2 regions of the Methylobacterium sp. HMF5984 genome follow, and region 1 is predicted to be linked to the other one. Evidence: riboswitches for the same ligand, from Rfam matches in the RefSeq annotation. Region 1 holds a riboswitch; the other holds the start of a gene.
What was found. Region 1 has a riboswitch for thiamine pyrophosphate ahead of thiO (glycine oxidase ThiO). Riboswitches for the same ligand answer to the same signal wherever they lie in the genome.
Positions count from the first base shown of each region.

Region 2: linked by a shared signal. The riboswitch ahead of thiC (phosphomethylpyrimidine synthase ThiC) and the one ahead of thiO (glycine oxidase ThiO) in region 1 are both predicted to bind thiamine pyrophosphate.

Region 1 is NZ_JBJFLN010000001.1:1,652,299-1,655,693, reverse strand. Features, by position in the region: gene ACFZ8E_RS07880 (thiazole synthase) at 1-359, opposite strand, end outside; gene thiS (sulfur carrier protein ThiS) at 363-575, opposite strand; gene thiO (glycine oxidase ThiO) at 572-1,798, opposite strand; TPP riboswitch at 1,874-2,002, opposite strand; gene ACFZ8E_RS07865 (TIGR02281 family clan AA aspartic protease) at 2,213-2,716, shown strand; gene ACFZ8E_RS07860 (adenylate/guanylate cyclase domain-containing protein) at 2,725-3,395, opposite strand, start outside.
Region 2 is NZ_JBJFLN010000001.1:4,238,346-4,241,740, forward strand. Features, by position in the region: gene ACFZ8E_RS20610 (acyltransferase family protein) at 1-241, opposite strand, end outside; gene ACFZ8E_RS20615 (HNH endonuclease) at 367-735, opposite strand; gene ACFZ8E_RS20620 (alpha/beta hydrolase) at 803-1,636, opposite strand; TPP riboswitch at 1,755-1,863, shown strand; gene thiC (phosphomethylpyrimidine synthase ThiC) at 1,939-3,395, shown strand, end outside.

The DNA of each region.
Region 1 (3,395 bases):
TCCGGGTACAGGGTCTCGCGGTCGCCGATCACCTCGACCTTGATCCAGTTGGTGTCGAGCGCCTCGCGGGCCAGCTCGGCGGTCATGATCGCGTCGCGGGCGGTCTCGCAGCCGGCGGTGTTCGGCAGGAAGCGGCGCCCTTTCAGGATCTTCACGGTGTCCGAGCCGTGGCCCTGCAGCGAGACCCGGCGGATCGAGGCGGTGGCGACCTCGGCCCCGGAGGCCGCGACCGCATCGCGCATGATCACCTGCGTCGGGTAGCCCGCGGTGCCGATGAACAGCCGCGAGCCCAGCGTGACGCCGGCGATCACGAAGGGGTCGTCGGCCTCCGGTCGGAGGGGTGTGAGCGTGTCGACCATCCTCTAGCCTCCCTGCATGGCGCGTACGATCTCGATGCGGTCGCCCTCGGAGATCGGTGTGGTGTCCCAGTCGCGGCGGCGGACGACGCGGCCGTTGAGCGCGATGGCGACGCCCTGCGGATCGGTGCTGCCGGTCTCCTCCGCCGCCTGCGCGAACAGGGCGGCGACGTCGGCGGCCTCGATCTCGCGAGCCTGTCCGTTCACCGTCAGCTTCATGCCGACGCCCTCAGCTCGGCGCCCGGCGCGAACCGCGCCAGCGAGAAGTCCTGCGCGACCGACGGCATCGCGCCCGTCGTGACGAGGGCGGCGATCGCGTCGGCGGTCACCGGGGCGAGCAGGTAGCCGTTGCGATGGTGGCCGGTGGCGACCACCAGGCCGGGGGCGATCTCACCGAGGATCGGCGCGTCGTCGTCCGAGGTCGGGCGGAACCCGCTCCAGACGGCCTCGACCTCCATCTCCTCGATGCCGGGCAGCACCCGGCGCGCGCCTTCGAGCAGGGCATAGAGCCCGCCGGCGGTGACGCCGGGGCGGAAGCCGCAATCCTCGACCGTCGCGCCGACGACGATGTGGCCGTCGCTCTTCGGCGCCATGTGGACCTGCTCGGTCCAGACCATGTGGGAGAGCGTGCCGGTGCGGGCCGTGGTCTTCAGCGCCAGCGACTGTCCCTTCAGCGGGCGCACGGGCAGGGCGAGGCTTTGCGGCAGCAGGCCGCCCTCGCCGCTCCAGGCGCCGGCGGCGAGCACCACGGTCTCGGCCACGACCACGCCGTCGGCGGTGCGCAGGCCCGCGACGCGGCCGCCCGTGCGTTCGAGGGCGACGACCGGGCTGTTCTCGACGAGCGCCACGCCGGCGGCACGGCACGCCTCGACGAGCGCCGCCATCACCCGGCTCGGGTCGACCTGATGATCGAGCGGGCAGAGCACGCCCGCGGTGACCGAGGGGCGGAGGGCCGGCTCGCGGCGACGCACGTCGGCACCCGCGATCCACTCGGCGGCGACGCCCGAGCGGCGCTGCAGGTCGAAGCGGAAGCGCAGGCGCTCGACCTCGTCGCGCCCGATGGCCAGCACCAGCGTCCCGTCCTCGCGGTAGTCGATGTCGAGGCCGGACGCCGCTTCGAGCTCGGCGCGAAACCCCGGCCAGCGCCGGAGCGAATCAAGCGCCAGCGGCAGCAGCGGGTCGGAGCCGGGCTCGTGCTCGGCCGCCGGCGCCAGCATGCCCGTGGCGGCGAGGCTCGCGCCGGAGCCGATGGTCTCCCGCTCGACCACGACGACGGACCGCCCGGCCTGCGCCAGCCGCCAGGCGATCGACAGCCCGATCAGGCCGCCGCCGACGATCGCGACGTCGGCACGCGCCGGCAGCGGGACGGTTGGCCGGGCGCCGCCGCTCGTCCGGCGCGTCCCGATCGGTGATGCTGCGTGACGACCCGAATGACGACCCAAGTGATCCTCCGCGTGCTGTCGCAGAGACCGGGCCTGACGCTTCGTCTGAGAAGCTGGGGCACCCCGTCGTCGAAGACGGCGCCCACGGTCCAATCCCTACGCCGGTGTGAACCGGATCAGGTTCGAAGGATTTCCGCGCCGCGGGCCCTCACGAGCCTGCCAGCGGTTTCTCAGCCCCTTGCCGGGGATCTCCCTGGAACACCGCAGATGTGGTCCCGCCGGCCGCCTCGGTCAACCCCGCGGGCCGATCCCCTCCTGCGGATGCGCGCGATTCGTCGTCGCGCCGAGACGGACCGGAAACCCTGTCGGCAGATGGCCGCGCGGTTCCGTCCGGCGGCGGGCATGCCGCCACGCATCGTTCACCGGCGTCATGCTCGTCTAAGCGTCCTCGATCGGCGGGGGCGAAGGTAGGCGATGCGGACGATCCTGATGCTCTGCCTCGCGGCCGGCCTCGTCGCGGGGGTGCTCGGAGGCATCGGCAACCGCCTGACCAGCCGCAAGGCCGCGGCCCCACCGGTGCCGACGGTGCAACTGGTTGCGTCCGCGCCGACGGCGATCGCGCTCGGCGCCGACCGCAACGGCCACTTCCTCGCCGACGCGCTGGTCGACGGGCGATCGCTGCGCATGATGGTCGACACCGGGGCCACGACGTGCAGCTTCGCGGAAGAGGATGCCGCCCGCCTCGGCATCGTCGTCGGGCCGCGGGACTTCACGCGCCCGGTGATGACCGCCAACGGGACGATCCGCGTCGCGCCGGTGCGGATCGGCACGATCCGGATCGGGCCCGTCACCGTGCGCGACGTCGAGGCCGTGATTGTCCCGAGCGGACGCCTCGGCACGAACCTCCTCGGCATGTCGTTCCTGAAGCGCGTGCGCGACTTCAGCATCGCCGGCGGGACGATGACGCTGCGGGGCTGAGGCCCGCCTCAGCCCTGGCCGCGGTGCGGCTTCGGGCGCGGGCGATAGACCATCATCGGCTCGGCGAACCCGTCGAGCACGTGCTCGCCGAGCGGCACCGGATCGCCCCACAGGAAGTCGACGAAGGGCTTCGACATCAGCAGCGGCTCGCCGAGCGTCTTGTTGAGCCGGGCGATGCGGCTCGCCATGTTCACGTCGCGGCCGATGACCGTGAAGTCGAGGCGCGTGCCCGAGCCGACGTTGCCGTAGGCCGCCTCGCCGTGATGGAGCGCGATGCCGGCCATCATCGGCACTGTGAATTGGTGGAGGGTGTTGGCCTCCTCCAGCGCCGCGAGCGCACTTTGTGCCGCCGTCAGCGCCCCCTTGGCGGCGCCGCCGAGGTCGTCACCCGGCTCGCGGAAGATGGCAAGCAGGCCGTCGCCGAGATACTTCAGCACCTCGCCGCCCTCCCGCTCGATCGGCGGCACGAGACAGTCGAAGAAGATGTTGAGCAGATCGACCGCCTCTTCCGGCGTCATGTTCGCCGAGATGCGGGTGTAGTCGCGCATGTCGGCGAACAGGATCGCCGAGCGGATGCGCTTCACCTGCCCGCGGCGGATATCGCCCGACAGGATGGCGCGGTGCGGCTCGTCGCCGACGTAGATGCGCAGCACCGTGTCGAGCTGCTTGGTGACGATCC
Region 2 (3,395 bases), 2.6 Mb from region 1:
GCCAGTCGCGGTCGATCACCCGGCCGACGAACAGGCCCGACAGCAGGAAGAAGTCCGGGATCCGGAACGGCTTCGCGAAGCTCACCACCGTGTGGAGGAAACCCTCGCCGTCCATCGCCTCGCCGGTGCCGAGGGTGGAATGCATCATCACCACGAGGAGGATGCAGATGCCCTTGGCGACGTCGACCCAGGCGAGACGCATCGCATCCCCCGGCCCCGCCGTGCCCGCCGCCCCCGCCATCACCGCCTCCGCCCGGTCGCCCCGTCGGCGCAACCCTTGGGCGGGATGCGTAAAGGCCGCCTGAGCCCCGCAGCGCCATCGCGCGGCATGGCGAACGCGGGGTGAATCCGCTCCGGGGCCCGGCGTCAGCTCTTGCGCTTGGCCGAGCGACGGTCCCGCGTCATCCGCGTGGCAGCGTGGAAGTCGTCGGGCTTTGTCCGCACCCAGGCGATGAAGCGCGCGATCTCCGGCTCGGCGCGGAGCGCGCTGACGTCGGCGAGGCGCCGGGCGAGCTCGGCTTCGCTGTGCCGGGCATGGATCGCCGAGTGGCAGACCTGGTGCAGCCGCACGGTGGTGCCGTGGGTGCCGCCCTTCAGCTTCGGCACGAGGTGATGCAGGCTCGAGCGGGCGCGGGGCGGGATCGGGCGCTCGCAGAGCGGGCAGATCACCGGCTCGGGGCTGCGCGCCTGCGTCTCGGGATCGTCCTCGCGCCAGCGCCGCTCGCGTCGCCCCACCGCCTCGCCTCCGTTCGCATCGGGTCCGACCGGCGATATGGGATTGCGGGAAAACCGCGGCGCGGCGTCAAGGCGTCGCTGCGGCGAGCGCCGGGCAGCCCGGCCGGACGCGGTCGCCGAACAGGGTTTCGGCCAGGCGATCGCGGGTTCCGAGCACCGAGACGTGGTCGCCGGCGACCGCCTCGAAGCGGGCGCTCGCGCCCGCCGCGATGGCGAGGCGGCGCCCGAGCTTCACCGGCACGACGCCGTCCGCCGTGCCGTGGACGATCAGCACCGGCCCGCCGGCCCGCGCGATGCGCGCATCGGAGCGCCAGGTATCGCGCAGGAGGAATGTCGGCGCGTAGGGGAAGGCGAGGCGCACGATGCCGGGCAGCGAATCGAACGGCGCCTCGAGGTAGAGCCCGAGATGCGGCACCCGCTCCGCCACGGCGACCGCGACCGCGGCGCCGAGGGAATGACCGTGCAGCATGATGGGCGCGCCGGGCGCCCGCCGCGCGGCCTCGGCGACGGCCGCGAGCCCGTCGGCGATCAGCCCCTCCTCCGTCGGCGTGCCGGTCGATCCGGGAAAGCCGCGATAGGCGATCGCCAGCACGCCCCATCCGGCGCCGGACCAGGGCGCGGCGGCGAAGCGCACGGCCGCGGTCTCGGGGCGCGAGCCGTTGCCGTGGAAGCTGACCACGACGCCGCAGCCGGGGCGCGGCGCCCGCCACAGGGCATGCAGGCGCTCGTCGTCGGCGGTGACGAGCGAGATCGCTTCGGTGCCCGGCGGCACCGGCAGGCGTGCGCGCGGGCCGGCGATGAAGGCGCCCGGGTAGATGAGGTTGCGCTGGAAGACGGCCAGCGCGGCGATGGGGCCGCCGAAGACGATGGCGGCCGCCGCCAGGACGAGCAGGATGCGCATGGGTCTCCGCCGGGTCTCGCGGGCGGACCCTAACCGTTCCGCGGCGACGCCGGCAGCCGTCCGTCCCGGCATGGTCTGCCGCACGCATTGACAAAGTCCGGCGGCACGCGGAGATTCGAACCATTCCGAGGGGGGCCCCGCAACCGGGGGCTGAGAGTGGACGCGACGTCCTGACCCTTGAACCTGATCCGGCTCGTACCGGCGGAGGGACGGGAACCTGCGGCGCCGATCCCGGCGTCTGCCGCTTCATCGCATCTCCATCGACGCGTGCCGGGTCGCCCCAAAGCCGGGAGACCCACTCGATGAACGCGCCCGTCCTGTCCAAAGACGTCAAGGGAAGTCCCGAGACCGTGACCACGGGTCCGGTGACCGGCTCGCGCAAGGTCTACGCGAGCGTGGCCGGCCGGGAGGACATCCGGGTGCCGTTCCGCGAGATCGTGCTGACCGACCCGAACGAGCCGGCGGTGCGGGTCTATGACCCGTCCGGCCCCTACACCGAGACCGACGCCCGCATCGACCTCGCCAAGGGCCTGCCGACCCTGCGCGACCCGTGGATCGCCAAGCGCGACTACGCCGCCGTGCAGCCGCGCATCGTGAAGCCCGAGGACAACGGCTTCGTGCCGGCCGACAAGCTGGTGGCCCCCTGCCCCGCCGAGCGGACGATCCGCAAGGCCGGCCCGGGCCAGATGGTGACGCAGTACGAGTTCGCCCGCGCCGGGATCGTCACCGAGGAGATGATCTTCGTCGCCCACCGCGAGAACCTGTGCCGCGAGCAGATGCTCGACCGGGCGCACGCGGCGCTCGCCGATGGCGAGAGCTTCGGCGCCTCGGTGCCGCCGTTCATCACGCCCGAGTTCGTGCGCGACGAGGTCGCCCGCGGCCGGGCGATCATCCCGGCCAACATCAACCACACCGAGCTGGAGCCGATGGCGATCGGCCGGAACTTCCTGGTGAAGATCAACGCCAACATCGGCAACTCGGCCGTCACCTCGTCGGCGGCGGAAGAGGTGGAGAAGCTGGTCTGGTCGATCCGCTGGGGCGCCGACACGGTGATGGACCTGTCGACCGGCCGCAACATCCACAACATCCGCTCGTGGATCATCCGCAACTCGCCGGTTCCGATCGGCACGGTGCCGATCTACCAGGCGCTCGAGAAGGTCGGCGGCGATCCGCTCAAGCTCGACTGGGAGGTGTTCAAGGACACGCTCATCGAGCAGGCCGAGCAGGGCATCGACTACTTCACGATCCATGCCGGCGTCCGCCTCGCCCACGTGCCGCTCACCGCGCGGCGCGTCACCGGCATCGTGTCGCGCGGCGGCTCGATCATGGCGCGCTGGTGCCTGGCCGGGCACCGCGAATCGTTCCTCTACGAGCGCTTCGAGGAGATCTGCGACATCTGCCGCGCCTACGACGTCTCGTTCTCGCTCGGCGACGGCCTCCGCCCCGGCTCGATCGCCGACGCGAACGACGCAGCGCAGTTCGCCGAGCTCGAGACGCTGGGCGAGCTGACCAAGATCGCCTGGAACAAGGGCTGCCAGACGATGATCGAGGGGCCGGGCCACGTGCCGATGCACAAGGTCAAGGTCAACATGGAGAAGCAGCTCGCCGAGTGCGGCGAGGCGCCGTTCTACACTCTCGGCCCGCTGACCACCGACATCGCGCCGGGCTACGACCACATCACCTCCGGCATCGGCGCGGCGATGATCGGCTGGTTCGGCTGCGCGATGCTCTGCTACGTCACGCCCAAGGAGCATCTCGG